2 regions of the Streptomyces sp. NPDC014734 genome follow, and region 1 is predicted to be linked to the other one. Evidence: riboswitches for the same ligand, from Rfam matches in the RefSeq annotation. Region 1 holds a riboswitch; the other holds the start of a gene.

Region 1 (14,718 bases):
GGCGGCCGTGTTCGCGGCCAGGCGCCGGCGCCGCACGGAGTAGCCGCGGTGCCGCGCACCACGCCCGTGACGACACCCGTGGCCGGACACGCTCCGGACACGGGCGGCCGTCGCCTGCCGAGAACGCTTCACCCGGTCGCCTGGTGGATCTGGGCGCTGGCCCTGGCCACCGCCGTCAGCCGCACCAACAACCCCCTGCTCCTGTTCCTCGTGCTCGCCGTTCTCGGCTACGTCGTCACCGCGCGCCGCACCGACGCTCCCTGGGCGCGAGGCTTCACCTACTACCTCTACCTCGCCCTCACCGTCGTCGCGATCCGGGTGGTCTTCCGGACCGTCTTCGCCACCGGCATCGGCCCGCACGACCACTTCCTCTTCTCGCTCCCGCACATCGCCACCCCCGACTGGTACGCGGGCATCCGGCTCGGCGGACCCGTCTCGTTGGAGGCCCTGCTCTCGGCCGCCACCGACGGGCTGCGGCTTGCCTGCATGCTGTGCTGCGTCGGGGCCGCCAACACCCTCGCCAATCCCAAACGGGCCCTCAGGGTTCTGCCCGGCGCCCTCCACGAACTCGGGGTCGCCGTCACCGTCGCCATCAGCGTCGCCCCCCAACTCGTGCAGAGTGTGCAACGAGTCGCCCGTGCCCGCAGACTGCGGGCCGGGCGGAGCAGAGGTCTCAAGGCACTGCGCGGCATCGTCGTCCCCGTCCTGGAGGACGCCCTCGAACGTTCTCTGCGGCTGGCCGCCGGAATGGATTCCCGGGGCTACGGCAGAGCGGGCGGCGCGACCCGCCGTTCCCGCCGGGCGACCGGGGCGCTGATGCTCCTCGGGATGTGCGGTCTGTGCGCCGGGGTGTACGGACTCCTCGACGCGACCACACCCACGTTCCTCGGGTTCCCGGCGATGGCGGCGGGAGCCGTGCTGTGCGTGGCGGGTCTGCGTCTGGGGGGACGCAGGGTCTCTCGCACCACGTACCGGCCCGACCCGTGGCTGCTTCCCGAATGGGCTGTCGCCGGAGTGGGCGTGCTCTCCGCCGTCCTGCTGTTCGGCAACGTGGGCTACAACGCGGCCGAGCTCAACCCCTCCATCTATCCGCTCAGTTGGCCCTCGCTGCCGTGGGTGCCGGTCCTCGCGATCCTGCTGGCCGGGACCGCCGGGTTCCTGGCGCCGCCGCCGACCCCGCTCCACCCCGTCGTGCCTCCGCGGCGCACCGAGAAAGCCGAGGCCACGTGATCACTTTCGACCAGGTCACCGTCCACTACGACGACGCGGCCGAACCCGCGCTGCGCGAGGTCGACCTCACCGTCGAGGAGGGCGAGCTCTGCCTCGTCGTCGGTCACACCGGCGTCGGCAAGTCCACGCTCCTGGGCGCCGTCAACGGGCTCGTGCCCCATTTCACCGGCGGCACACTCCACGGCCGCGTCACCGTCGACGGCAGGGACACCGCCACCCATCCGCCCCGGGAGCTCGCGGACGTGGTCGGTGTGGTCGGGCAGGACCCGCTCGACGGCTTCGTCACCGACACCGTCGAGGAAGAACTCGCCTACACGATGGAGCAGTTGGCCATCGCTCCGACGGTCATGCGCAAGCGCGTCGAAGAGACCCTCGATCTGCTGGGTCTGGCCGACCTCCGCCACCGCGCCCTGCACGAACTCTCCGGCGGCCAGCAACAGCGCGTGGCCATCGGCTCCGTCCTCACCGCGCACCCCCGTGTCCTCGTTCTCGACGAGCCCACCTCCGCCCTGGACCCGACCGCCGCGGACGAGGTCCTCGCCGCCGTGACCCGCCTCGTCCACGACCTCGGCGTCACCGTCCTGATGGCCGAGCACCGCCTCGAACGCGTCGTCCAGTACGCCGACCGCGTGGTCCACCTCCCGGGCGGCGGGCGCGTCGTGCACGGGCCCCCCGCCGAGATCCTCAGGTCGTCCTCCATCGCCCCGCCGATCGTCGAACTCGCGCGCGCCGCGGACTGGCACCCGTTGCCGCTGTCCGTCCGCGACGCCCGCCGTGCCGCCGCCCCGCTCCGTCGCGCGCTGGCCGGTGTCACGCCCGCACCGGTACGTCCCGTTCCGGCGGCGGGGACGGTGCTTCTGGACGCGCACGGCATCACCGTCAGCTATCACGGCGTCCCCGCCGTCCGCGAGGCCGACCTCGGCCTGCGCGGTGGCGAGATCACGGCGCTCATGGGGCGCAACGGTTCGGGAAAGTCCTCCCTGCTGTGGGCGTTGCAGGGATCCGGCCCGCGCGGGGCCGGGCGCGTGCGCGTCACCGGCGAGGGAGCGCCGCGCGATCCGCGCACCCTGCCCGCGGCGGCGGCGCGGCGGCTCGTCGGGCTCGTTCCGCAGACCCCGTGCGACCTGCTCTACCTGGAGAGCGTCGAGCAGGAACTGCGGCAGGCCGACAGCGAGTCGGCCGACGGGAGCGAGAGTCCCGGGGCGCGCGAGATCCTCGACCGCCTCGCCCCGGGCATCGACGACGCGACCCACCCCCGTGACCTGTCCGAAGGGCAGAAGCTGGCCCTCGTCCTCGCGATCCAGCTCACCGCGACGCCTCGGGTCCTGCTCCTCGACGAACCGACACGCGGGCTCGACTACCGGGCCAAGGCGGAGCTCACGGAGATCGTCTTCGCCCTCGCCGCGGAAGGCCGCACCGTCGTCATCTCCACGCACGACGTCGAGTTCGTGGCACGGACGGCCGACCGGGTCGTCGTCATGGCCGAGGGCGACATCGTCGCGGACGGCCCCACCCGCGAAGTCATCGTCGCCTCACCGGTGTTCGCACCGCAGACCGCCAAGATCCTGGCACCGCTGCCCTTCCTCACCGTCGACCAGGCGACCTCGGCACTCGACGCGCACGACACCGCGTCCGGCGACGGCGAGGACCGGTCATGAGCGCCGGTGGCGCGACGGCCATCCGGATCGGCCCACGGGCCTCGCTGGTCATCGCCCTGGCCGCCCTCGTCGGAGTGGTGGCGTTCTTCTGGCCCTTCGTCGTCGCGCCCGGAACGTTCGGCTCGAACTACACCCCCACGCTCATCTTCGGCGTCCTCCTGGTCCTCGTGCTCTGCGTGGTGCTCTCCGAGATGGCCGAGGGCGGCATCAACTCCAAGGCCCTGGCCATGCTCGGCGTGCTGTCCGCCGTCAACGCGGCACTGCGCCCCCTGGGCGCCGGAACGGCCGGCATCGAAACGGTCTTCTTCGTCCTGGTCCTGGCCGGGCGCGTCTACGGGCCGGGCTTCGGCTTCACCCTCGGCTGCACCTCGCTCTTCACCTCCGCGCTGATCACGGGCGGCGTCGGACCGTGGATGCCGTACCAGATGTTCGGCTGCGCCTTCGTGGGCATGCTCGCCGGATTCCTGCCCCGCGCCACCGGCCGCCGGGAGGTCCTGATGCTCGCCGCCTACGGATCGGTCTCGGGCTACCTCTTCGGGTTCCTGCTGAATCTCTCCTTCTGGCCGTTCTCCCTCGACCCGAACAGCTCCATCGCCTACCTTCCGGGCCTGCCGTTCACGGAGCAGTGGCACCGGTACCTTGCCTTCGACCTCGCCACCTCGCTCGGCTGGGACACCGGGCGCGCGGTCACCAACTTCGTCTGCATCACGCTGGCCGGCCCGGCCGTACTCACCACCTTCCGCCGCGCCGCCCGCCGCGCCCGCTTCCGGGCCCCGGTGCGTTTCGCGCCCTCGCTCCCCAAGGGACCCGGCGGGGAGGACTGACGCCCGTCCCCGGCAGCCGTGTCCCCGGGGCGCGACCGAGGGCCGACCGGCAGGCGGGCCTCCGTCGCGGGCGTGGACGCACCTTGTTCTCCACGGCACTTCGAGTGGCGGGGTGGACTTACTAGGACGTCCAACTATATCTTCGGGGGACTAGGTCCGCGGTGCAGGGAAGCCGGTGTGAATCCGGCACGGTCCCGCCACTGTGACCGGGGAGTGTGCTGCCATCCACACGCCACTGGCGAGGTCTGCCGGGAAGGCGGGCGGTACGCGGAGATCCGGGAGTCAGGATACCGGCCGCGGAATGTTCCGTGTTTTCCACGAGGATGGAGCAGACACGCATGGCACCGGTCCGTACCCCCGACCACGACCCTGGTGATCCGGCGGAGCGCAGGCGACCCGTCGCGCGCTCGTAGACCTCCGGGGCCCCGGCCCCGTAGCTCGCTGTCCCACGGCTGTCCCGGCAGGACACACCTCCGTGTGCCCGGCTGCGGCCCGCCGTGCCATCCCCGGATCTCACCTGACGAGAGCAGGCAACCATGGTCCGTGAACTCACCCATTTCATCGGTGGCAAACACACCACCGGCACGTCCGGCCTCTTCGGCGACGTGTACGACCCCAACACCGGCACCGTCCGGGCCCGCGTGCCGCTCGCCGGCCGCGCCGACACCGAGACGGCGATCGCCGACGCGACCGCCGCGCAGCAGGACTGGGGGCAATGGAACCCGCAGCGGCGTGCCCGCGTCCTGTTGCGTTTCCTCCGGCTGGTGGAGGCGGAACGCGATTCCTTGGCCCGCCTGCTGTCGTCGGAACACGGCAAGACCGTCGCCGACGCGCACGGCGACATCCAACGCGGTCTGGACGTCGTCGAGTTCGCCGCCGGAATTCCCCATCTCCTCAAGGGCGAGTTCACGGACAACGCGGGCACCGGCATCGATGTGCACTCCTTGCGCTCCCCGATCGGTGTGGTCGCCGGAATCACACCGTTCAACTTCCCCGCGATGATTCCGCTGTGGAAGGCGGCACCCGCTCTCGCGTGCGGGAACGCCTTCATCCTCAAACCGTCGGAACGGGACCCGTCCGTACCGCTGCGGCTTGCCGAACTGTTCCTGGAGGCAGGCCTGCCGCCCGGCGTCCTGAACGTCGTCAACGGCGGCAAGGAAGCTGTCGACACCCTCCTGGAGGACCCCAGGGTGGGCGCGCTCGGTTTCGTCGGCTCCACTCCCGTCGCCGCGCACATCTACGCCACCGCCGCCGCGCACGGCAAGCGGGCGCAGTGTTTCGGCGGTGCCAAGAACCACATGATCGTGATGCCGGACGCCGACCTGGACCAGGCCGTCGACGCACTCATCGGCGCCGGATACGGATCGGCCGGAGAGCGCTGCATGGCGATCTCCGTGGCCGTGCCCGTCGGGCAGGAGACGGCCGACCGGCTCGTCGCCGCGCTCGGGGAACGCATCGCCGCGCTCCGGATCGGCCGCTGCGACGACCCGGAGGCCGACTTCGGCCCCCTGGTCAGCCGGGACGCCGTCGACAGGGTCCGCCGGTACGTGGACATCGGTGTCACCGAGGGCGCCGAACTCGTCGTCGACGGACGGGACTTCTCCCTGCCCGGCCACGAGGAGGGCTTCTTCGCGGGAGCGTCCCTCTTCGACCGTGTCACCTCGCGGATGCGGATCTACCGGGAGGAGATCTTCGGTCCCGTCCTGTGCGTGGTGCGTGCCGCCGACTACGAGGAGGCGCTGCGCCTGCCCAGCGAGCACCCCTACGGAAACGGTGTCGCGATCTTCACGAGGGACGGTGACACCGCCCGCGATTTCACCCGCCGGGTGAACACCGGCATGGTCGGCGTCAACGTCCCGATCCCCGTCCCCGTCGCCTACCACACCTTCGGCGGCTGGAAGCAGTCCGGATTCGGCGACCTGAACCAGCACGGCCCGGACGCCATCCGCTTCTACACCCGTACCAAGACCGTCACCTCGCGCTGGCCCTCGGGCGTCAGGGAAGGCGCGAGCTTCACCCTCCCGACCATGGGATGAGCGCCATGACCACCACCCTCACCGAAGACCAACAGGCCCTGGTGGAGACGACCCTCGACTTCGCGCAGGACCACCTGGCCCCGCACGCCCTCCAGTGGGATCAGGACAAGCACTTCCCGCTCGACGTGCTGCGCAAGGCCGCCGGGCTCGGACTCGGCGGTGTCTACGTGCGCGAGGAAGCGGGAGGCAGCGGCCTCGCACGCGCCGACGGAGTCCTCGTCTTCGAGGCCCTCGCCTCCGGCTGCCCCTCCATCGCCGGCTACCTCTCCATCCACAACATGGTCGCCTGGATGATCGACACCTACGGCGACGAGAGCCAGCGGGCACGATGGCTGCCACGCCTGTGCGCCATGGACGACCTGGGAAGCTACTGCCTCACCGAACCGGGCGCGGGATCGGACGCCGGCGCGCTCGGCACCCGCGCGGTGCGGGACGGCGACGACTACGTACTGACCGGAGTGAAGCAGTTCATCTCCGGGGCGGGCGCCTCCCAGCTGTACATCGTCATGGCACGCACCGGCGGAGAGGGGCCCGGCGGCATCTCGGCGTTCGTCGTGGACCGGGACGACCCCGGCCTGTCCTTCGGGCCGAACGAGAAGAAGATGGGCTGGAACGCCCAGCCCACCCGCCAGGTGATCCTGGACGGCGTCCGGTTGCCCGCGGACCGGAGGCTCGGCCGGACGGGCGACGGCTTCCGGATCGCCATGAGCGGCCTGAACGGCGGCCGGCTCGGAATCGCCGCCTGTTCCCTGGGCGGTGCCCGCAGTGCCCTCAGCAAGAGCCTCGCGTACCTCGCCGGCAGGGAGGCGTTCGGCGCCCGGCTCCTCGACGCGCAGGCCCTGCAGTTCCGCCTCGCCGACATGGCGACGGAACTCGCCGCCGCCCGCGCCCTCGTCCACCAGGCGGCCGAGGCCCTGGACCGCGCCGATCCGGGGTCCCCGCAACTGTGCGCGATGGCCAAACGCTTCGCCACCGACACCGGCTACGCCGTCGCCGACCGGGCCCTCCAGCTCCACGGCGGATACGGCTACGTGACCGAGTACGGCATCGAGAAGATCGTCCGTGACCTTCGCGTCCACCAGATCCTGGAAGGAACCAACGAGATCATGCGCGTCATCGTGGCCCGTGGACTGACGGAGGCGTTCCGGTGACCGCCGCCGAGGAACACGTGCTGCTCCGTACCGAGGGGCGCGCGGCCCACCTCACGCTCAACCGGCCGGCGGCGCTCAACGCGCTGACGCACGCCATGGTCCGGCGTATCGACGAGGCGCTGACCGCCTGGGAGAACGATCCGGCCGTGGAGACCGTGATCATCACGGGCGCGGGCGAACGGGGCCTGTGCGCGGGCGGCGACATCCGCTCCATCTACGAGGACGCGCGCGCCGGGGGCACGGCCTCCGCCGGCTTCTGGCGGGACGAATACCGGCTCAACGCCCGTATCGCGCGCTACCCGAAGCCGTACATCGCGGTGATGGACGGGATCGTGATGGGCGGCGGTGTCGGTGTCTCCGCGCACGGCAGCGTCCGCATCGTCACCGAGCGCTCCCGGATCGCGATGCCGGAGACCGGCATCGGCTTCGTCCCCGACGTGGGCGGCACCTATCTGCTGGCCCTCGCACCCGGTGAACTCGGCACCCACCTGGCGCTGACCGGCGCGCGGATCGGCGCGGGCGACGCGCTGCTGTGCGGACTCGCCGACCACTTCGTCCCCTCCGGCGACCTGCCCCGACTGCTGGACGACCTCGCCACGCGCCCGGTCCGGGACGCGCTCCGGCGCTGCGTCCGCCCGGCGCCGCCGGGTGAACTGGCGGGCCGTCGGCCCTGGATCGACGCCTGCTACGGCGCCGACACGGTCGAGGAGATCGTCGCCCGGCTTCGTGGCCATGGACCGGGCGTCGCCGACGCGACGGCGGACACCCTGGTGGCGAAGTCGCCCACCGCGTCGAAAGTCACGCTCGCCGCGCTGCGCCGTGCCCGGCGGCTCGGTCCGCTGGAACGTGTCCTGGAGCAGGAGTACCGGATCTCCACCGCCGCACTCGCCTCGCACGACCTGGCCGAGGGCATCCGGGCCCAGGTCATCGACAAGGACCGCAGTCCCCGCTGGGCACCGGCCGCTCTTGCCGAGGTCACCGACACGGACGTGGCGCGCTACTTCGCCCCGCCCGCCGGGGGCGAACTCCAACTGGCCACAACCACACAGGAGGTGCCGTGGTGAACAGCCGGCGCACGATCGGATTCATCGGCCTCGGGCACATGGGCGGCCCGATGGCCGCGAACCTCGTCGGGGCCGGGCACCGGGTCCTCGGCCACGACCTGATGCCCGAGGTCCTCACCGCGGCGGCCGGGACCGGTGTGGAGGCCGCCGGATCGTCGACGCAGGTCGCGGCAGCGGCGGACGTGGTGATCACGATGCTGCCGGCCGGACGGCACGTCCTCGGCCTCTACCGGGAGGAGGGTCTGCTGGCCGCCGCCCGGCCGGGCACCCTGTTCATCGACTGCTCGACCATCGACGTGGCCGACGCGCGCAGCGCCCACGAGGCGGCGGCCACCGCCGGAATGCGCGCCCTGGACGCCCCGGTCTCCGGGGGAGTCGTCGGCGCCGAGGCAGGCACACTCACCTTCATGGCGGGGGGAGGCGACGCCGAGTTCGCCGAGGCCGACCCGCTCCTGGCGGTCATGGGCGGGAAGACGGTGCACTGCGGCGGGCCGGGTGCCGGGCAGGCCGCGAAGATCTGCAACAACATGATTCTGGGCGTCTCGATGATCGCGGTGAGCGAGGCGTTCGTCCTCGGGGAGAGCCTGGGCCTGTCCCATCAGGCCCTGTTCGACGTGGCCTCCACCGCATCCGGCCAGTGCTGGTCCCTGAACGTCAACTGCCCGGTGCCGGGCCCCGTCCCGGGCAGCCCCGCCAACCGCGGCTATCGTCCCGGTTTCGCCGCACCGCTGATGGCCAAGGACCTGGGACTGGCCGCCGACGCCGCGAGAGCAGGCGGTGTGCACGCCGAACTGGGGCTGAGGGCGGCGGAGTTGTACGCGGCCTATGCCGAGGGATCAGGTGCGGACCACGACTTCTCCGGGATCGTCGGAACGATCAGGGAGCAGTCGGCGCCGCGGACGTCACGGAACGGAGACAGCACATGACCACAACGCGGTACGAGACGATCCGGGTCGAGCGCAAGGGGCGCAGCGCCCTTCTCACGCTCGACCGGCCGGGGGCCCTCAACGCACTCGACCTCAAGCTGATGAACGAGGTCGTCGCCGCGACGGCGGAGCTGGACCGGGACCCCGGCGTCGGCTGCATCGTCCTCACCGGATCGCCGAAGGCGTTCGCGGCCGGGGCCGACATCAAGGAGATGCGCCCCCGGAGCTACATGGACATGTATCTGAGCGACTGGTTCACCGCCTGGGACCGGCTCGGAGCGCTGCGCACGCCGACGGTCGCGGCCGTCTCCGGCTACGCGCTCGGCGGTGGCTGCGAACTGGCGATGCTGTGCGACATCCTGCTCGCGGCCGACACCGCCGTATTCGGCCAGCCGGAGATCAAGCTCGGCGTCATCCCGGGTATCGGTGGATCCCAGCGGCTGACCCGGGCGGTGGGCAAGGCCAAGGCCATGGAGATGTGCCTGACCGGCCGCACCATGGACGCCGCGGAGGCGGAGCGGGCCGGGCTCGTCTCGCGCGTGGTGCCCGCCGACGAGCTCCTCGGCGAGGCGCTCGCCGTCGCCGAAACCGTCGCGGGGATGTCCCTGCCCGTCGCGATGATGGCGAAGGAGGCGGTGTCCCGGGCCTTCGAGACGACCCTCGCGGAAGGCGTCCGCTTCGAACGCCGTCTCTTCCACGCCGTGTTCGCCACCGAGGACCAGAAGGAGGGCATGACCGCCTTCGTCGAGAAGCGCCCGCCCGGATTCACACACTCCTGAGCCGCGCGCCCGATCCGCACGACGGTGAGCGGCAGCCGCCCGGCCGCTCACCTGTCGTGGGCCCCACCGGAGAGGGAACGCGAATACGCCGATCGGGGCCCGACCCCGCACCGCGCCCGCGGCGGCATGCCGTCGTGCACGGCGTCGTTCACGGGCGGACACGGTGGCGGGCATTCGGGCCCGGTCCCACGGCGGTCCTGACGCGGCGGGCGGGGCGGCGCTACCCTGCGGCGGACAATCCTTCACTTGGAGGTACGCATGCGACGATCCGTCGCGCGGAATGTGTCGTTGTCGGCGGTTCTCGCCGCCGTAGTCACGATCGGGGCCGCCGCCCCCTCGTCGTCGTCCGCACCACCCGCCGCGCCGACCCCCAAGTCCCCGGTGGCTGTGGGGTACGGAGGCGCGGTCTCCAGCGTCGACGCGGATGCCACGGCCGCCGGGATCGAAGTGCTCCGCAAGGGCGGCAACGCGGTGGACGCCGCGGTCGCGACCGCGGCCGCACTGGGGGTCACCGAGCCGTACTCGGCAGGCCTCGGCGGTGGCGGCTACTTCGTCACCTACAACGCCAGGACGCACACCGTGGAGACCATCGACGGCCGGGAGACCGCCCCGCGCCGCGCCGACTCCTCGCTCTTCCTGGAGAACGGCAAGCCGATCGCCTTCGACGACGCCGTCACCAGCGGGCTGAGCGTGGGGACCCCCGGCACCCCCGCCACCTGGGACGCCGCGCTCGACGCCTGGGGCAGCAAGTCGCTGCGGGACGTGCTGAAGCCGGCCGTGCGGCTCGCCAGGAACGGCTTCGTCGTCGACAGCACGTTCCGCTCGCAGACCGAGGGCAACCAGGCGCGGTTCGCCGACTTCCCGGCGACCAGAAAGCTCTTCCTGCCGGGCGGTCGTCTGCCGGTGGTGGGCTCCGTCCTCAAGAACCCCGACCTCGCGCGCACCTACGAACTGGTGGGCCGCAAGGGCGTCGACGAGCTGTACCGGGGAGGGCTGGCCGACGACATCGTGCGCGCCGTGCGCACACCACCGGTGGACCCGAGGGCCGAACGAGTGGTGCGGCCCGGCGAGCTCACCACCAAGGACCTGCGGTCGTACCACGTGCTGCGGCAGGCCCCGACCGAGGTGCGCTACCGGGGCCTGGACGTGTACGGCATGGCGCCCTCCTCGTCCGGTGGCACCAGTGTCGGCGAGGCGCTCAACATCCTGGGCCCCACGGATCTCTCGAAGCTGAGCGAGGAGCAGTACCTGCACCGCTACATCGAGGCCAGCCGGATCGCGTTCGCGGACCGGGGACGCTGGGTCGGCGACCCGGCGTTCGAGGACGTTCCCACGCGGGAGCTGCTCAGCCGGCGGTTCGCCGCCTCGCGGGAGTGCCTGATCAAGGACGACGCGGTGCTGACCAGCCCGCTCGCGCCGGGCGATCCGCGGCATCCGGCCGCCTGCCGGACCGGCGGACCGGCCGCCCCGACGACGTACGAGGGGGAGAACACCACCCATCTCACGACGGCCGACAAGTGGGGCAACGTCGTCGCCTACACCCTCACGATCGAGCAGACCGGCGGCAGCGGCATCACGGTGCCGGGACGCGGCTTCCTGCTCAACAACGAGCTGACGGACTTCTCGTTCGCGCCGGCCAGTCCGGCGGTCCACGACCCGAACCTGCCCGGACCGGGCAAGCGTCCGCGGTCGTCCATCTCACCGACGATCGTCCTGAAGCACGGCAGGCCGGTGCTGGCCCTGGGATCGCCGGGCGGCGCCACGATCATCACGACCGTGCTCCAGTCGCTCATCGGCACGGTGGACCGGGGGCTCCCCCTGGTCGACGCCATCGCCGCGCCACGCGCCAGCCAGCGCAACTCGGCCAAGACGGAGCTCGAACCGGGGCTCTGGAACAGCCCGGTGCGCGCCCGGCTGGAGGCGTTGGGCCACGCCTTCACACCGAACCCGGAGATCGGGGCGGCGACCGGCGTCCAACGTCTGCCCGACGGCCGGTGGCTCGCGGCCGCGGAGACGGAACGCCGGGGCGGCGGATCGGCCATGGTGGTGCGACCGTCCGGGCATGCATGACATAGCGTCAATTATCTTGTGTACGGGGCTGGTTCGGTGCGGTAGTCGCACACCGAACCAGCCCCGCACTCTTGACGGGAACATGGTTTCGGGTTCATCGTGTCGGCGTCGGTAAGGAAAGTTTCCTAATAGAAGGGCACCCCCCTGTGCGTACTCGAACGCTCGCCCTCTCCGCCGCCTCCGCAGCCGTGCTCCTCACGGCCGCCGCCCTGACGCCCGCCGCCGGTGCCGCGCGACCGGCCGGTGCCGGGATCACGGAGGGCTCCGTCAGCGCGGCCGATCTGCTGGCCAAGGTCACCTCGTGTTCGCAGATATCCAACGGCAAGTACCGTACGGACGAGGAGACATCGGCGACCGTACCGGTCTGTGGCAAGAACGGCGCCGTGTTCTGGAAGGCCGACATGGACATCGACTGCGACGGCCAGATCACCAGCGCCTGCAACGAGGACACCGATCCCTGGTTCCAGGACGACACGGCGTTCCACACCTCCGACGACAAGCCGCTGAACGCGGAGAAACTGCCGTACGTCGTCGTCCCGAGCAGCAGCAGCATCTGGAACTACAGCAGCGCGGGAATCAAGGGCGGCGGCGTCGTCGCCGTCATCTACAACAACAAGGTCGAGTACGCCGTCGTCGGCGACACCGGCCCCAGCAAGATCATCGGCGAGGCCTCGTACGCCACCGCCAAGGCGCTCGGCATCGACCCCGACCCGGAGACCGGCGGTGCGGAGTCCGGCGTCACCTACATCCTGTTCAAGAACTCCCAGGCGTCACCGATCGAGAGCCACAACGCCGCGGTCACCGCGGGTGAGGCTCTCGCCAAGCAGTTCATCCAGAACAACTGACGGCGCGATCTGAACGGTTCACTCGCTCGCGGTGCCGGGAGGCCCGGCGGTGGGAAACGGGCCACCGCGTCCGACGGGGCGATTCACAACGCGGTGAGGACGCGCGGCCCGTCGTCGGTGATCGCGACCGTGTGCTCGGCGTGCGCCGCCCGGGAGCCGTCGGACGTGCGCAACGTCCAGCCGTCCCGGTCCGGGTGGAACGCGTCGGTGCCGCCGCCGATCAGCATCGGCTCGATCGCCAGCACCATCCCGTGCCGCAACGGCATTCCGCGGCCCGGCCGTCCCTCGTTGGGGACGGCCGGGTCCTCGTGCATGGACCGCCCCACGCCGTGGCCGCCGAACCCGTCCGGAATTCCGTAACCGGCCCCGCGGCACACCGTGCCGATCGCGTGGGAGATGTCCCCGATCCGGTTGCCGACGACCGCTGCCGCGATGCCCGCCTCCAGTGCCGCGAACGCCGTGCCGATCAGCCGGGTGTCCGCGGGGCGGGCGCGTCCGACGGTGAAGCTGACGGCGGAGTCGCCCGCCCAGCCGCCGAGCGTCGCCCCCGCGTCGATGCTCACCAGATCGCCGTCGCGCAGCCGCTGGTCGGTGGGGATGCCGTGCACGATGGCGTCGTTGACGGACGCGCAGATCACAGCCGGAAAGGGGGTGGGGGCGAAATGCGGCCGGTAGTTCAGGAACGGCGACCCGGCACCCGCCTCGCGCAGGACCTCGCGGCCCACCTCGTCCAGTTCGCGCAACGAGACGCCCACCGCCGCCGCCTCCCGCACGGCCGTCAGCAGCCGGGCGACGACCCGGCCGGTCTCGCGCATCGCTTCGATGGATGTGTCTGTCTTGAGCTTCACCATGCCAATTACTATACCGGTCCGAGCGGTATTAGAATGACGGCATGGTGCGAACACCCCTGACCCCGGAGGAACGCCGTCGCGGCGAACGCCTCGGAGCGCTGCTCCGCGAGGCGCGCGGCGCGCGCAGCATGACCGAGATCGCGGCGAACGCCGGGATCTCCGCCGAGACCCTCCGAAAGATCGAGACCGGCCGGGCCCCGACTCCCGCCTTCTTCACCGTCGCGGCCCTGGCCGGGGCGCTCGGGCTCTCCCTCGACGAACTCCTCACCCGCTGCGCCCCGGAGCCGGACGCGGTGCCGCTCGCCGGGTAGCCGGGACCTTCGCCGCGTTCGACGGGAGCGCCGGATCAGCCGGCGACAGCCAGTTGGATCCGCCGGTGACGGGCCCGGCCGGCAGGGTTCCCGTCCCGGTCAGGGCACTTCCGCCTCCTCGCTCCGCGCTCCGAGGTCCAGTCGCTGGACGGGGGGCCGGGCGGGTGACGGGTAGAACTGGCGGGCCCAGCGCCGGAACGGACCGATCGGACCGTCGCCGACGGTGAGCCGGGGCGGCTGCTGGTACTGCTTGTGGTTCCAGATCGGGAAGTCGGCCGCGGTGAATTCGCAACTGGACCGGAAGATGGCGCGGTCCAGCAGGCGGGCCGCGGTGCGGCTCACCGCGCGCGCGAGCGGAGCGGGGAGCCGGGCAGGTTCCGAGAAGGCGACGCGGTTCTGCTGGCGGAACTGCATGCGGTTGGGGGCGATCGCCGTCGGCAGCACCATCGTGCACATCCGCAGCCCCATCCGGGCCGTGTACACATCGACGTGCAGGCAGCCGAGCCCGTAGCCGTCCACCTCCACCTCGACGACGAAATCCCCGAGCAGGGGCGCCGATTCATGGGCCCGCATGGACAGGTGGAACGTGGTGTCGTCGTACGCGACGGGGCCGCCCATCTCGGCCTTCTTCCAGCCGTGCAGCGTGGCGAAATGGCCGATGTCCACCGAGTTCTCGATGACCTCCTGGGCGTTGCCGGCCAATTCCCAGGCGGCCCTTCGGGCGGGGCGGTGGCCGATCGTGTGCCATTCGGGGACGGACCAGTCCGGTGCCCGGCCGTCGTGATGCCGCCAGACGAAGACGGCGCCGTTGACCTCGTGCACCGGAAGTTGTGCCAGGGGTGTTCTCGGGGGCTGCGTGTCGTACCCCGTCCGCACACAGGTTCCGTCCGGGCCGAACGCGAAGGAGTGGAAGGGGCAGACCAGGTCGTCCCCCTCGACCTTCGCCAGACCGAGGTGCGCGCCGAGGTGCGGG
Region 2 (14,718 bases), on a different contig from region 1:
ACTGGAGCATCCGGTGGTACGCCTCACGGTTGCACGGGTCGCGCTTGTCGGCCTCCGCGAGCAGACCCCACGGGCCGGGGAAGAGCATCGGCCCCGGAGGGTGCACCCGGTGCTCCTCCAACTGCTGGCGCTCGTCCAGTTGGGACAGGGCCAGCAGACACACCCACGGCACGGGATCGGCGGGCGAGGCGTGCGCGGCCGTCCGGCACGTCGCCCACGCCTCCTGCCACAGTTCCCGGGCCCGGTGATGGCCCTCGCGGTGGGCCCTGACCGCCCGCTCCACGACGACCCGCGCGTGCATCACGGCACCGGCCACGCTGCGGGGCTCCTCGGCCAGCCAGGCCTGTACCGCGTCCGACCCGGCGGCCACCGCACCCAGCACCTGCGTGCGCTGGGTCCACAACGCCCAGTCCGGCGTGCTCTCCAGCAGATTGCGCATGGACAACCAGCGTCCGGTGCGCAGATCCTGTAACGCGACCCGTAATTCGTTGTCATGACCGGCCGGGTGATACACCGGCCGGAAATCACTGTTGGCCATGGAATCGCCCTGCCCCCGTGCGACGGGACGGAATGCCGGGGGTGGAATGTCGCCTCACCACGTCACGCAACCCGGCGGCATGAAATCCGTGTGGCGGTGAAACGCCCGGGAGGCGGAGTGTCGGCGCTCGGGACAGGGTGTCGGTGTCATGAGTCCTCGGGGACGTGGGGGGTGGTGCAGCTGTTGAAATATGAACTGCTGTGCATCATCAGGTTGTTGCTCGGCGGTGAGTGTAAGGCCAGTTACCCGGGGCTCCCGACCGATTCGCGGATCTTACTCAAGTCGACTTATCAGAACGCACCTTGACTGCTCGTCACTGGTTCCGGGTCCGGCGCCGGACGGCCCTTGACGCGGGCGGTGGTCTGCACCACTCTGGGCGTCTCGGATCAACGATCACGATTCCGTTCAAGCCGCAGAGCTTTCGCACAGCTGGAGCGTCGATGACAGGCCCGGTACTCGCCGTGGACCAGGGCACGTCGGGAACCAAGGCCCTCGTGGTCTGCCCCGAGCGCGGCGTGATCGGTTCCGGTTCGTCACCGGTGCGGCCGCGGCACGGCGGCGGCGGAGCGGTCGAGGTCGATCCGGCGGAACTGCTCGACTCGGTTCTCGACGCCGGACGCCGGGCGTTAGGCGAGGCGGGCGAGCCCGTGGTGGCCGTCGGCCTGGCCAACCAGGGCGAGACGGTGCTCGCCTGGGACCCGGACACGGGCCGCCCGCTCACCGAAGCGATCGTCTGGCAGGACCGCCGCTCCGCATCGGTCTGTTCCCGACTGTCGGCCCACGAAGCGGAGTTGACACACCTCACCGGTCTGCCGCTCGACCCCTACTTCGCGGCTCCCAAGATGGCCTGGATCCGCCGGGAACTGACATGCGAAGGCGTTGTCACCACCAGCGACTCGTGGCTCGTCCATCAGCTGACCGGGGCGTTCGTCACCGACACGGCGACCGCGGGACGCACCCAGCTCCTCGACCTCGACCGGGCCGGCTGGTCGGCCCGGGCCCTGGACATCTTCGGCCTCGGCGACGAACGGCTCCCTGCCGTCGTCGACTCCGACACCACCGTCGGCACGACGGACGCCTTCGGCGCGGACATCCCGCTGACCGGTCTCCTCGTCGACCAGCAGGCCGCGCTCCTCGCCCAGAACGCCCTGGACCCGGGCGACGCCAAATGCACCTACGGAACCGGCGCGTTCCTGCTCGCCCAGAGCGGACCCGTCCCGCGCCGCGGCTCCACCGGCCTGGTCAGTTGCGTCGCCTGGCGGCTGGGCGGTCGCACCAGCTACTGCCTCGACGGACAGGTCTACACCGCCGCATCGGCGGTCGACTGGCTCGCCGGGATGGGCGTGATCTCCGGTGCCGCCGGCCTCGACACCGTCGGCGCCGCCGTCCCCGACGCCGGCGGGGTCTCCTTCGTACCGGCGCTCGCCGGTCTCGCCGCCCCCTGGTGGCGAGGCGACCTGCGCGGATCGGTGACCGGGCTCGGACTCGACACCACCCCCGGCCACCTGGTGCGCGCCCTGTGCGACGGCATCGCCGCACAGGTCGTCGAACTCGCCGAGGCCGTCGCCGCCGACCAGGGCTCCCCGCTCACCTCGCTCCGCGCCGACGGCGGACTGACCCGCTCGACGCTGCTCATGCAGACCCAGGCCGACCTGTTGCAACGCCCCGTCGAGGTGTCCGCGCTGCCCGACGCCACCGCGCTCGGCGCCGCGGCCGTCGCCCGCCTCGGCGCCGACCCCGGACTCCCGCTCCGGCAGGCGCTTCCCGCGTGGAGGCCCGCCGCCGTCTACGAACCGCGGATCGGCGCCGACGAGGCGGCGGAACGCCTCGCCGGATTCCGCGCCGCCGTACGGACCCTGCTGGAATCCGACCGAAACGCCCGAGAGCCCCGATGAACCGCACGACGAAGGACACGACGCGCGAGGCCCGGGGCGGCACGGTCACATCGACCGGACCTCTGACGGCCGGAACACGGCACACCCCGGCCTACGACGTGACCGTCGTCGGCGCGGGCGTGGTCGGGGCCGCCATCGCCCGCGAACTCGCCCGCCACCCGCTGCGCACCGCACTCGTCGACGCCTGCGACGACATCGGCAACGGCACGTCGAAGGCCAACACCGCCATCCTGCACACCGGGTTCGACGCCGTGCCCGGTTCGCTGGAGGCCCGTCTCGTGCGCGAGGGCCGGCACCGGCTCCGCGCGTACGCGGCCGAGTCGGGCATCCCCGTCGAACGTGTCGGAGCCCTGCTCGTCGCCTGGGACCAGGAACAACTCGCCGCGCTTCCCGGCCTGCTGAAGAAGGCCGAACACAACGACTACCACGCGGCCCGACTCCTGGACGCCGACGAACTGCGCGCCCGTGAACCCCATCTGGGACCGGGAGCACTCGGCGCGCTCGAAATCCCCGACGAGAGCATCATCTGTCCCTGGACCACCCCACTCGCCTACACCACCCAGGCCGTGCGGGCCGGGGTCCATCTGCACCTCGACTGCCGGGTACGGCACGTCGACAGCGACGGCGACGGTCACACCCTCGCCACCACCCGCGGACCGCTGCGCACCCGGTACCTGGTCAACGCCGCCGGGCTGCACGCCGACGAACTCGACCGGGAACTCGGCCACGACGACTTCACCGTCACCCCGCGCCGCGGCCAGCTCATCGTCTTCGACAAGCTCGCCCGGGACCTCGTCACCCACATCCTGCTGCCCGTGCCCACCACCGCAGGCAAGGGCGTGCTGGTCGCACCGACCGTCTTCGGCAACGTACTGCTCGGCCCGACCGCCGAGGAACTCGACGACAGGACCGCCACCGGATCGACCGCCGAGGGCATCGGCCTGCTCCGCGAGAAGGGCCGGCGCATCCTGCCCGCGCTCCTCGACGAGGAGGTCACCGCCGTCTACGCCGGACTGCGCGCCGCCACCGGTCGGGAGGACTACCGCATCGGGGCCCACCCGGAGCGGCGCGGCGTCACCGTCGGCGGCATCCGGTCCACCGGACTCACCGCCTCCATGGCCATCGCCGCACATGTCACCGCACTGCTCGCCGAGTCGGGCCTCGACCTCGGCGACCCGACCGAACTGCCGCCCGTCACCATGCCGAACCTGGGCGAGGCGTGTCCCCGCCCGTATCAGGACGCCGCGCTGATCGCCCGGGACCCCGCCTACGGCACCCTCGTCTGCCACTGCGAACGCGTCACCGCAGGGGAGATCCGCGACGCCCTGACCTCGACGGTCCCACCGTGCTCCCCGGACGGCCTGCGACGCAGAACGAGAGCCGGCAACGGACGCTGCCAGGGATTCCACTGCGGGGCCGCGGTCCGCGCACTCTTCGAGGAGGACCGGTCATGACCCGGCGTGAGCGCACCGTCGACGTACTGGTCGTCGGCGGCGGCCCCGCGGGCCTCGCCGCCGGGGCCGAACTCGCCGCGTCCGGCGCGGGCCGGGTCGAGATCCTGGAACGCGAGCAGACCGCGGGCGGCATCCCGCGCCACTGCTTCCGCGACGGCTTCGGCGGTCGTGAAGGACGAACGGTGCTGGCGGGGAGCGGCGGGACGACCGGACCGGAGTACGCCAGAGCGTGCGTCGCCGCGGCCGAACGGGCCGGAGCCGCCCTGCGCACCGGCGTCACCGTCACCGGGTGGGCCGGGCCGCTGACCCTCGACACCACCGCGCCGACCGGGCTCGAACGGATCACGGCCCGCGCGGTGGTCCTCGCCACCGGCGCCCGGGAGCGCCCCCGCAGCGCCCGTCTCGTACCCGGCAGCCGCCCGTCCGGCGTCCACACCACCGGCGAACTCCAGCAGGCCGTTCACCTCCACCGGCAACGGATCGGCACCCGCGCGGTCGTCGTCGGCGACGAACCCGTCGGTCGTGCCGCGACCGGCACGCTGCGCGCCGCCGGAGTGGAAGTCGTCGCCCGGGTCACCGACCAGCCGCCCTCCGTGCTCACCGCGTGGAACCGGTACCGGGACCGCACACCGCTCCTCACCCACGCCACCGTCACCCTGCTGACCGGGCGGGAACGGCTCGACGGCGTGGGCCTGCGGCATCAGGACGGCCGGACCACGACGCTGCGCTGCGACACCGTCGTCTTCACCGGCGACTGGATCCCCGAACACGAACTGGCCCGACGCGCGGCCGTCGACCTCGACCCCGGCACCCGGGGCCCCGCGCACGACGCCTCGTTCCGGACGACCGTGACCGGTGTCTTCGCCGTCGGCAACCTCCTGCACGGAGTGCAGAGCGCCCGCGTCGCGGCCGACGAGGGGCGGGCCGTCGCCGCACCCGTCCTGCGTCACCTGGCGGCTGCGGACTGGCCGACAGCCCGCCTGCCCGTCGCCGTCGACCCTCCGCTGCGATGGGTGGCGCCGAACCTCGTCGGCCCGGGGCACGACATTCCGGTCCGGGACCGCTTCAGCCTCTGGACCACCCGGACCCTGTTCTCACCGCTGCTCGCCGTCCACCAGGGCGACCGGATCCTGCACCGTCGGCGGCTGCTGCTGCCCGCCGTACCCGGGCACCCGTTCCACCTGAGCGCCGACTGGGTCGACCGGGTCGATCCGCACGGCTCGACCGTACGGATCGCGGTGCTCTGACCTCCACGTCACGGAATGAGCAGCCAGTCCGAACCGATCGCCGCGACGAGACCCACCGCGAGCAGCCAACTGCCGAGCCGGGTACGGCCGTTCCTGCTGAGCTCGATCACGATCCCGCAGAGTATGAGCGCGAGTCCGTAGACGCCGACCACGAGCACCGACGACCGGCTGGCGATCCGCAGCGCGAGAACGACCGCCATCGCGGCCATGCCCACCGAGGACAGCGCGACACGGAGCCGCCGTGCCTGACGCGGCGTCAGGCGACGGTCCCCGGCCTCGGCCCCGGACGCCTCCTCCGCGGAGCCCTCCGGCTCCAGCTCCTCGTCGGCGGGACCGGGAGCGGCCTCCGGGCCTGCCGAGGAGGCCGGTTCCGCGTCCGACGTCCGGGGCGTCCGCTTCGGCCCGTCCCCGGGGACGCCGTCGGCGGCGGCCTGGGGAGCGGCTATCGGGGTGTCCACTGCCTGGTCCTGGTCAGAAGTGCTCATGACGCCGGATCGTAATGGCTGCGGGCCCGTCCGTTCACCGTCCGGGAGACGGGTGGCGGAAGTGATACGGGTCCGACCCGCACGGGCCGGGCGCGCCCCGGCGCCCCGACCGCGTCCATGCCCTCGGGGCGTGTCCGGGGCCCGGCGGCCGGCCGCCGCCGGCGACGGTGCGGCTCAGTCGCGACGCAGCAGATACGTGTCCATGATCCAGCCCTTGCGGGCACGCGCCTCGGACCGCAACTCCTCGATCCGGTCCGACACCTCGCGAAGGCGACCGGAGACCAGGATCTCGTCCTCGGTCCCCACGTACGCCCCCCAGTAGATGAACAGGTCCTGGTCGAGATGGCGGGTGAACGCCTGCCGGGCGTCGAGCATCACCACGACGTCGTCGACCCCCTCCGGCCAGCCCTCGGCCAGCCGGCGGCCCGTGGTGATCTGCACCGGCCGCCCCACCCTGTTCAGGCCCGTCCGGTGCTTGGCCAGCAGCGCGGACACACTGCTGATCCCGGGCACCACCTCGTGGTCGAAGGCCACCGCGCCCCGGCCGGCGATCTCGTCGAGAATGCCGAGCGTGGAGTCGTAAAGCGCCGGATCGCCCCACACCAGGAACGCCCCGCACTCGTTCTCGCCCAGGTCCCGCGCGATGAACCGCTCGTACAGGTCCGCACGGCGCCGGCGCCAGTCGTCCACCGCGGGCGCGTAGTCCGGCGTGTCGCGGTCGCGCTCCGGATCACGGGCCTCGACGATCCGAAAGGACCGGTCCTTCACATGCGCGTCCAGAATGTCCCGCCGCAGCCGGGTCAGACCGGACTTCTCCTCGCCCTTGTCGAGGACGAGGAACGCGTCCACCTCGTTCAGTGCCTTGACGGCCTGAAGCGTCAGATGATCGGGGTCTCCCGCGCCGATACCGATGACGTAGATCTTCTTCACCCCACCGAGTCTGCCCGATGCCGCGGCCCCGGGGCCGACCGGGCCACGCCGGCGTACCGCGGCCCACGACCCGGAACTCGACCGAAAACGGCCTACCGGCCCCCGGCCCGCAGACGGGGCGCCTCGTCCGCCGCGTCGACGGGCCGCGCCGCGACACCACCGCCGTCCGCGCGCCGGACACCCTCCCCCTCCACCCGGTCCGCCAGCTCCCGGGCCCAGTCGATCAGCGCGTCGCCCCCGATCCCGTACGGCAGGGGGACCCCGAAACCGGCGAGAGCCGCCGCGCCGCGACGCAGCAGCCGGGCGCCGCCGGTCGCGTTGCCCCGGGCCGCGTGCGTCAAGCCCACGGCCAGCTGCGCGAGCCCGCGCCACAACTCCCGATCCGGGGCAGGCCCCGACTTCCACGCGTCCTCGAACACCTCGTGCGCGTGGAACGGCATCCCCTCGTCCAACAGCCGTTGGGCCTCCCGCAACGTCTCCTCCGGGGTGCGTACCACGCCCTCGGGCAGGCGCTCCACCCCTGGCGTCCCGTACGGCAGCGGACGTCCCAACCCGTCACGGGGACGCGCGTTGCGCGCCCGGCCCTCCGCGTCCCGGTCCCTGCTGGTGGCATCCATCATTCGATTGTGCCCCGCACCTGCGATGAAGTGTGCGAACCACTGTCCGTCGACCCTCGCGCACGACTAGTGTCAACAGTCGTCCGCACCACTTTGGGGAGGGTAGGGATGAAGCAGTCCCGGCCACTGTACGAGCGCGAACCAGAAGTCGCCGCTGCCGCACAAGCCGTGGATGCCCTGTGCGGCGCCCAGGCCGCCGGTGGGCTGCTGATCTTCAGCGGAGAGGCGGGCATCGGCAAGACGGCACTCCTCGACGAGATCCGGTCCAGGGCCGCCGACCGCTGCACGGTCTGGTCCGCCCGGGGCGGCGAGACGGTCACGTCCGTGCCCTTCCACGTCGTCCGTCAGTTACTGCAACCGGCTCTCGACCAGTTCCCGCCCGACGAAGTGAGGTCCCTGTTCGGCCCCTGGTACGAAATCGCGGCACCCGCACTCGGGCTCGCCGAACCGAGCGGCCCCCAGCCCGATCCGCAAGGCGTCCGGGACGGCCTCGACTTCGTGGTGTCCCGCCTCGCGTCCCGGTTGAGCCACCGTCCGTTGGTGCTCATCATCGACGACGCCCATTGGGCCGACGGCGAGACCCTCGCCTGGCTGGACGCGTTCACGCTCCGCCTCGGTGAACTGCCCATCCTGGTCGTCCAGGCCCACCGGCCGGAGGAGATGGCGGCGCGGCGCCGGGAGACCGGTCACATCGACCCCCGCCCCGCCCAGACCCGGGTGGAGCTCCGCGCCCTCACCCCGGACGCCACCGCCGAACTCGTCCGCGCCTCCCTGGGCGAACACACCGACGACCCGTTCTGCCGCGAGGTGTGGGCCGTCACCGGGGGCAACCCCTACGAGGCCGTCGAACTCGTCGCCAAGGTCCAGGACCGCGAACTGCCACCACTTGAGGAGTCGGCCGGGCTGCTGCGCGAACTCGGCGCGTCCGCCCGCGGCAGCGGTCTCGTCGCCCGGCTGGAACGTCTCGGCACCAACGCCACCCGATTCGCCTGGGCCGCGGCCGTCCTCGGCACGGACATCTCCCAGGACCTCGCCGCGACCCTCGCCGGAATGAGCCAGGCCGAGGCCGCCGACTGCACGGCGCAACTGCGCGAGGCCCGTATCGTCACCGGATTCGATCCGCTGGAGTTCGTCCACCCGCTGATCGCCTCCGCGGTCTACCGCTCCATCCCGGCGGCCACCCGCACCGCCTTCCACGGCCGGGCCGCCTGGGCGATCACCCGCGCGGGGCTCGGCGCCGCGGCGGCCTCCCGCCACCTCCTCGAAGTGCACCCCGACGACGACCAGGAACTCGTCGAGCAGCTCCGCGAAGCGTCCAGGCAGCACCTCGCGGTCGGTGCCCCGGAGGCCGCCCGCCGCTGCCTCGAACGCGCTCTGGAGGAACCGCCGCGCCAGGACGTCAGGGCCACCCTGCTGTACGAACTGGGCTGTGCCACACTGCTGAGCTCCCCGGCCACCACGGTCCGACACCTGCGGGCCGCTCTCGACATGCCCGGACTCGACAACGACCGGCGGATCGACGCGACGTACCGGCTGGCGGCCGCGCATTCCCACAACAACCAGCTCAAGGAAGCGGCGAGCGCCCTCGCGGCCGAGGCGGCACGCACCGCTCCCGGTCCCGGCCTGATGCGGCTGCAGGCCGCCCACTTCCTCTGGGAGGGCATGCAGGCCACCGAGGACGACGGACCCGCCCGTTCCGGCCGGCTCGCCCGGAACGCCGATCACCTCACCGGCCGCGACAACGCCGAGCGCGCCCTGCTCACACTCCGCGCCTTCGACGCCATGATGCGGGGCGAGAACGCCCAGCTCATCGTCGACCTCTGCGAACGCGCTCTGGTCGACGGCCACCCCGCCCGGGGACTCGGCTGGACCGATACCGAATGGGGCTTCGAACTCCCGACGCTGGTCGGCATCACCTACGCGTTCACCGACCGACTCGACCGGGCCGAGTCACTGTTCGGCGAGGCCGTCCGCGCCTTCGAGATCTCCGGATGGAGCGGCGCGCACCTCGCGTTCGCCCACACGCTGCTGGGGCTGGTGCACCGCCGTCGCGGCCGACTCGCCGAGGCCGAGGGATTCCTCCGTGAGGGACTGCGCCTCGCCGACCGAGTCGGCAGCGGGCTTCCGGTCCACTGGGACGCGGCCTGCCTGCTGATCGACACCCTGGTCGCCCGGGGACGTGTCGCCGAGGCCCGCGAGATGGCCGACCGCTACGACTTCGGTCCGCCCTACCCCAGCGCGATGGTGCTGCCCGACGCCCCGTGCCTGCGCGGCAGGCTGTTGCTGGCCGAGGGCCGTACGGCGGAGGCCGTCAACGAACTTGAGGCGGCAGGCCGGGCCCTGGAGGCGCGGGGCAGGTTCAACGGCGTCTGGGCGCCATGGGCCGGCGACCTCGCCCGTGCCCTGGCCGAGCAGGACCCGCAGCGCGCCGCCCAACTGGCCACCGCCTCCCGAGTGCACGCCGAACGCTTCGGGACGGACACCGCGATCGGCGAGGCCCTGCGCTGTGTCGCGCTCTTCGCCCGTCCCGAGGACGCCGTTCACCTGCTGTCCGAGTCGGTGCGCCACCTGGAGTCGTCCCCGTCGGCGTACGAGCACGCCCTGGCGCTCGTCGACTACGGGATCGCGATCCGGTCCCCGCGGGAACTCGCCAGGGCCCACAAACTGGCCACCGCCTGCGGCGCCGAATCCCTCGCGAACCGTGCTCACCAGGCACGGGCGTCGATCCGGTCCGCGGAGTGAGGTAATGTTTGTCCTGCGCGGTCACCCGGAACACCGGGGGAACGCAGCGGGACGTGGCGCAGCTTGGTAGCGCACTTGACTGGGGGTCAAGGGGTCGCAGGTTCAAATCCTGTCGTCCCGACTCGTGAGAGTCGTAGATCAGGGCCGGTTTCGGAGGTATTCGAAACCGGCCCTTGATCATTCCTGGGAACCAGTGGCGGGAACGGTCTGCTCTGGTCCCGGAAACCGGCCCGTCCCTGCCCAGCACCTGGCACGCCCCCCCCGACATCACGGTTCAGGTCCAGGAGGGCAACCCCGCCGTGGCGCGACACGTCCCTTCTGCTGAAGATCACGGTCGTAGGAGAGGACACAAGGTGAGTGACCGCGAGCGAGACCAGGACACCGGGCCCGCCCCCGGCGGAGACGCCCCCTGGTGGGCCGGGCTCGGGCCGGCCGGAGGAGTGGCCCTCGCGGTGAGCGGGGCGGGGCTGCTGCTGTGGCTGGTGCTGCGCGGAGACGCGGCTGACGACGACTGGTCCCGCTACTACGGGGCCGGCAAGGTCCTGGCCATCGGTTGTGTGATCGCCGGGACGACGCTTCTGGCCCGCCGCCGCGGCTGAGACGGTGCCCCACGGGGGTGACGGTCGAGCCTGCGCCCAACTCCTGTGCGCTCTGCCCGTTCTGACGGAACTCGACGTCACCGCCGACGGGGGATCCCTGCCGTGGGCGCCGGGCCGGAGTGCCAGCCGCCCGCCGGGAGGGCTCCCCCGAAGCACCGATGTCCGTGGTCGCCGGGGCCGTCGGCATGTCGCTGCCTTCGGGGGAGATGTCCGCCTCCGCCGACGAACGACCGCCCGAGGCCCGTCGCGGCAGGCGCCGGGCCTCGGGCGGGGAGGAGGCCGGACGACCCCTCCCCGGCCCGTCGTTGCCGGTGTCAGGACGTGGAGAGCTCCTCGCGGACCGTGCGGGCGGCGGCGACCAGGTTCTCCAGGGAGGCCCGGGTCTCGGGCCAGCCGCGGGTCTTCAGGCCGCAGTCGGGGTTGACCCACAGCCGTTCGGCGGGGATGGCCTTCAGACCGGTGCGCAGCAGTTCCGCCGCCTCCCCGGTGCCCGGAACGCGGGGGGAGTGGATGTCGTAGACACCCGGTCCCGCCTCGCGCGGATAGCCGTGGGCGGCCAGTTCACGGGCGACCTGCATGTGGGAGCGAGCCGCTTCCAGGCTGATGACGTCGGCGTCGAGGTCGTCGATGGCCTGGACGATGTCGCCGAACTCCGCGTAGCACATGTGGGTGTGGATCTGGGTGTCGGGGCGCACGTTGCCGGTGCTGATCCGGAAGGCCTCGGTGGCCCACGCCAGGTACTCCGGTCGGTCGGACGCCCGCAGCGGGAGTGTCTCGCGCAGCGCGGGTTCGTCGACCTGGATGACCGAGGTCCCGGCGGCCTCCAGGTCGTTCACCTCGTCGCGCAGGGCGAGGGCGACCTGCCGGGCGGTGTCGCCGAGGGGCTGGTCGTCACGGACGAAGGACCAGGCGAGCATGGTGACGGGTCCGGTGAGCATGCCCTTGACCGGGCGGGGGGTCAGGGACTGGGCGTAGGCCGTCCACCTGACCGTCATGGGCTCGGGGCGGGAGATGTCACCGGCCAGGATCGGCGGCCGGACGTAGCGGGTGCCGTAGGACTGGACCCAGCCGTGCTGTGTGGCGAGGTATCCGCTGAGCTGTTCGGCGAAGTACTGCACCATGTCGTTGCGTTCGGCCTCGCCGTGCACGAGGACGTCCAGTCCGGCCTTCTCCTGGAACGAGATGACCTCCTGGATCTCGGCCCTGATGCGTTCCTCGTAGCCGGCCGTGTCGATCCGGCCCGCGCGCAGGTCTGCGCGGGCGGTGCGCAGTTCGCCGGTCTGGGGGAAGGAGCCGATGGTGGTGGTCGGCAACAGCGGCAGGCCGAGGTGGGCCCGTTGGGCCGCGGCCCGTTCGGGGTACGGCTGGGAGCGGCGGGCGTCGGCCTCCGTGACGGCGGCGGCGCGGCCCCGTACGGCCGGGTCGTGGGTGATCGGCGAACTCGCGCGGGAGGCCAGATCGGCGCGGTTGGCGGCGAGTTCCGCGGCGATCGCGCCGGTGCCCCGGGCGAGCCCCCTGGCGAGGGTGGCGACCTCGCTGGTCTTCTGACGGGCGAAGGCGAGCCAGCGCAGGATCTGCGGTTCGATCTCCCGTTCGGCCGCCGTGTCCAGCGGCACGTGGAGCAGCGAACAGGACGCGGAGACATCGACCCGTTCGGCAAGTCCGAGCAGGGTGCCGAGGACGGACAGGGATTTCTCCAGGTCGTTCACCCAGATGTTGCGGCCGTCGACCACCCCCGCCACCAGGCGCTTGCCGGGCAGTCCGCCGACGGCGGCGAGGGCGTCCAGGTTGGCCGCGGCCGCGCCCGTGAAGTCGAGGGCGAGCCCGTCCACCGGAGCCTTGGCCAGGACGGGCAGGGCGTCGCCGAGCCGGTCGAAGTACGAGGCGACCAGCAGCTTGGGCCGGTCGGTGAGCGCACCGAGGCCGCCGTAGGCGCGCGCGGCGGCCTCCAGTTCGGCCGGGGAGCGGTCCTGGACGAGGGCGGGCTCGTCGACCTGCACCCATTGCGCGCCCGCCGCGCGCAGATCGGCGAGGACCTCGGCGTACACCGGAAGCAGGCGGTCGAGGAGGGTGATCGGCTCGAAGTCCGCGGGGACGCCCGGGGCGGGCTTGGCGAGGAGGAGATAGGTGACCGGGCCGACCAGTACCGGACGCGCGGTCAGGCCCAGGGCGAGGGCCTCCCGCAGTTCGGCGACCTGCTTGCTGGAGTCGGCGGTGAACACCGTGTCCGGGCCCAGCTCGGGCACCAGGTAGTGGTAGTTGGTGTCGAACCACTTGGTCATCTCCAGGGGCGCGACGTCCTGGGTGCCGCGTGCCATGGCGAAGTAGCCGTCCAGGGCGTCCGTCTCGACGGCGCTCCGGTGCCGGGCGGGGATCGCACCGACCATGACGGTGGTGTCGAGGACATGGTCGTAGTAGGAGAAGTCACCGGTCGGTACTTCCTGGATGCCCGCCCCGGCCAGCTGCCGCCAGTTGGAGGCGCGCAGTCCGGCGGCGGTGGACCGGAGGGCGTCGGCGGTGACGCGGCCCTTCCAGTAGCCCTCGATCGCCTTCTTCAGTTCCCGGTCCGGGCCCTGGCGGGGGTAGCCGTACACGGTGGCCCGTGCTGCCGCGGCTGCGGTCGTGGTGGTCACGGAGATCTCCTTCGCGAGATGAATCCCTGAGATCCCGGTGACGGGACGAGGACGCGAAGGGGTGACGGACCGGACGGCGACGACCTCGCGCGGCACAGCGCGGTCGTCCGACCGATATGTACGCCGACCCGCCCACGAGGTCACCGGAATGTCCGCGCACGAGTGGTTCGTGTGCGGGCAGTTGGCAGGTCTTCGGACTCGCGGGCACGCCTCGTGTCGTACGAGGCACCTACTGGCCGTCGCTTCCCAGGCCCTGTACGTCGGACCCAGTGCGTATGACGGCGGTCGTTCCCGCTCACCGCTGCGGGGCAGTCCCGGATTCCCACCGGGTTCCCTCTTGCGACGCATCCCGCCTGGCGGACGGGGCGAACCAGCTGCGAGGCCCAGCCTAGAGGGTGGTGTGATCCGACGGGGCACGTCGTCCACGATCCGGATGGTGAGCTGAGACACGGGCGACGCGGCGCACCGGGGCGGGAGCCCCGCGGGCGGTGCGACGGGGTCCGGGACGACCGGCCCACGAGGTCCGGCGGATCCGGTCGGCCGGACGTGAGGGGGGCAGCGGGGCACGGGGATCGTACGGCACCTCGTACGGTCCGGTGAGGTGGCCACCGGACCGCCCGAGGGCCCCGGCGGACTGCGTCCTGAGGGCTATGCCCCGGTCGTACCGGTCGTGATGTCCAGCCGGTGGGCCGGCGGGTGCGTGATCGGGAGATCGGGGCGCCATGCCGCGAGCACCTGGGCGGAGGGGTCGAACAAGTCCTTCGGCAGCGCGTCGGGCGCGGTCCACCGCCAGGTGCTGATGAGGTGCGGCTCGGTCACCCGCGGCTCCGCCGACTCCACCGTCACCAGGGCCGCCATCGACACCCGGTTGATCCCCGCGACGACGTCGTGGAGCATGGCGAAGACGGTCACGTCGTCCACGTCCACCTGGAGCCCCGTCTCCTCGCGGAGTTCGCGGACGGCGGCTGCGGCGACGGACTCGTGCGTCGGGTCGACCTTCCCGCCGGGAAGTTCCCAGGTTCCGCCGCGGTGCCTGCCCAGCAGCACGTGTCCTCGGGCGTCCCGCACGATGACGCCCACACCGAGCGCCGCCTGCGCCACCGGCGGACGGGCGTTGCGGGGGAGGGGATCGGCGGGGCCGGAGTGCATGGTGCTCCTTGCGGTCGGGCGCGGGATGTCACGGGCCACGGCGACACGGCATCCGCGGGCGGCGGCCCGAGGACAAGCCTACGTACCCTCGTCGCCGGCGCGGTGACCGGTCGCCCGCGGGGCATCGACGGGGGGCCGGCCGCGGGGCGGGTGTGCCGGGTCGCGCGATCCACCGGTCCGGCCGGTCAGAGGGCCAGCCGCAGCGAGGTGTCCGCGATGCCCAGTCGCACGCTCTGGCCCCATGTCAGTTCCAGTGCGTCCGCCTCCATCCCGTCGCCGAAGGCCACCACCCGGTCGGACTCGGCAGTGAGCCTCAGCCCCTGCCCCCGTTCCAGCTCGCCGGAGACCAACGAGGTGCCGGTCGCCGGTGACGGCCAGGCCTCGCGGACGAACCAGAGCAGCCGCGCGTCGGTGGGCCCCGGGAGCGGC

What was found. Region 1 has a riboswitch for cobalamin ahead of ACF1CT_RS33075 (CoA-acylating methylmalonate-semialdehyde dehydrogenase). Riboswitches for the same ligand answer to the same signal wherever they lie in the genome.
Region 2: it holds a riboswitch for cobalamin, as region 1 does, so the genes downstream of both, metE (5-methyltetrahydropteroyltriglutamate--homocysteine S-methyltransferase) here and ACF1CT_RS33075 (CoA-acylating methylmalonate-semialdehyde dehydrogenase) in region 1, are expected to answer to the same signal.

The regions. Positions count from the first base shown of each region.
Region 1 covers NZ_JBIBYN010000030.1:23,404-38,121, reverse strand. The annotation lists gene ACF1CT_RS33095 (hypothetical protein) at 1-43, shown strand, start outside; gene ACF1CT_RS33090 (energy-coupling factor transporter transmembrane component T) at 49-1,230, shown strand; gene ACF1CT_RS33085 (ABC transporter ATP-binding protein) at 1,227-2,888, shown strand; gene ACF1CT_RS33080 (ECF transporter S component) at 2,885-3,712, shown strand; cobalamin riboswitch at 3,848-4,026, shown strand; gene ACF1CT_RS33075 (CoA-acylating methylmalonate-semialdehyde dehydrogenase) at 4,249-5,748, shown strand; gene ACF1CT_RS33070 (acyl-CoA dehydrogenase family protein) at 5,745-6,899, shown strand; gene ACF1CT_RS33065 (enoyl-CoA hydratase/isomerase family protein) at 6,896-7,963, shown strand; gene mmsB (3-hydroxyisobutyrate dehydrogenase) at 7,960-8,889, shown strand; gene ACF1CT_RS33055 (enoyl-CoA hydratase) at 8,886-9,668, shown strand; gene ggt (gamma-glutamyltransferase) at 9,927-11,738, shown strand; gene ACF1CT_RS33045 (glycoside hydrolase family 75 protein) at 11,885-12,583, shown strand; gene map (type I methionyl aminopeptidase) at 12,667-13,434, opposite strand; gene ACF1CT_RS33035 (helix-turn-helix domain-containing protein) at 13,476-13,745, shown strand; gene ACF1CT_RS33030 (Rieske 2Fe-2S domain-containing protein) at 13,845-14,718, opposite strand, start outside.
Region 2 covers NZ_JBIBYN010000010.1:261,364-276,081, reverse strand. The annotation lists gene ACF1CT_RS18860 (hypothetical protein) at 1-538, opposite strand, end outside; gene ACF1CT_RS18855 (FGGY family carbohydrate kinase) at 979-2,433, shown strand; gene ACF1CT_RS18850 (NAD(P)/FAD-dependent oxidoreductase) at 2,430-3,887, shown strand; gene ACF1CT_RS18845 (FAD-dependent oxidoreductase) at 3,884-5,134, shown strand; gene ACF1CT_RS18840 (hypothetical protein) at 5,143-5,619, opposite strand; gene cobF (precorrin-6A synthase (deacetylating)) at 5,794-6,549, opposite strand; gene ACF1CT_RS18830 (DUF309 domain-containing protein) at 6,642-7,166, opposite strand; gene ACF1CT_RS18825 (ATP-binding protein) at 7,275-9,908, shown strand; tRNA gene ACF1CT_RS18820 (tRNA-Pro) at 9,956-10,029, shown strand; gene ACF1CT_RS18815 (hypothetical protein) at 10,262-10,507, shown strand; gene metE (5-methyltetrahydropteroyltriglutamate--homocysteine S-methyltransferase) at 10,822-13,140, opposite strand; cobalamin riboswitch at 13,306-13,530, opposite strand; gene ACF1CT_RS18805 (NUDIX hydrolase) at 13,789-14,289, opposite strand; gene ACF1CT_RS18800 (hypothetical protein) at 14,475-14,718, opposite strand, start outside.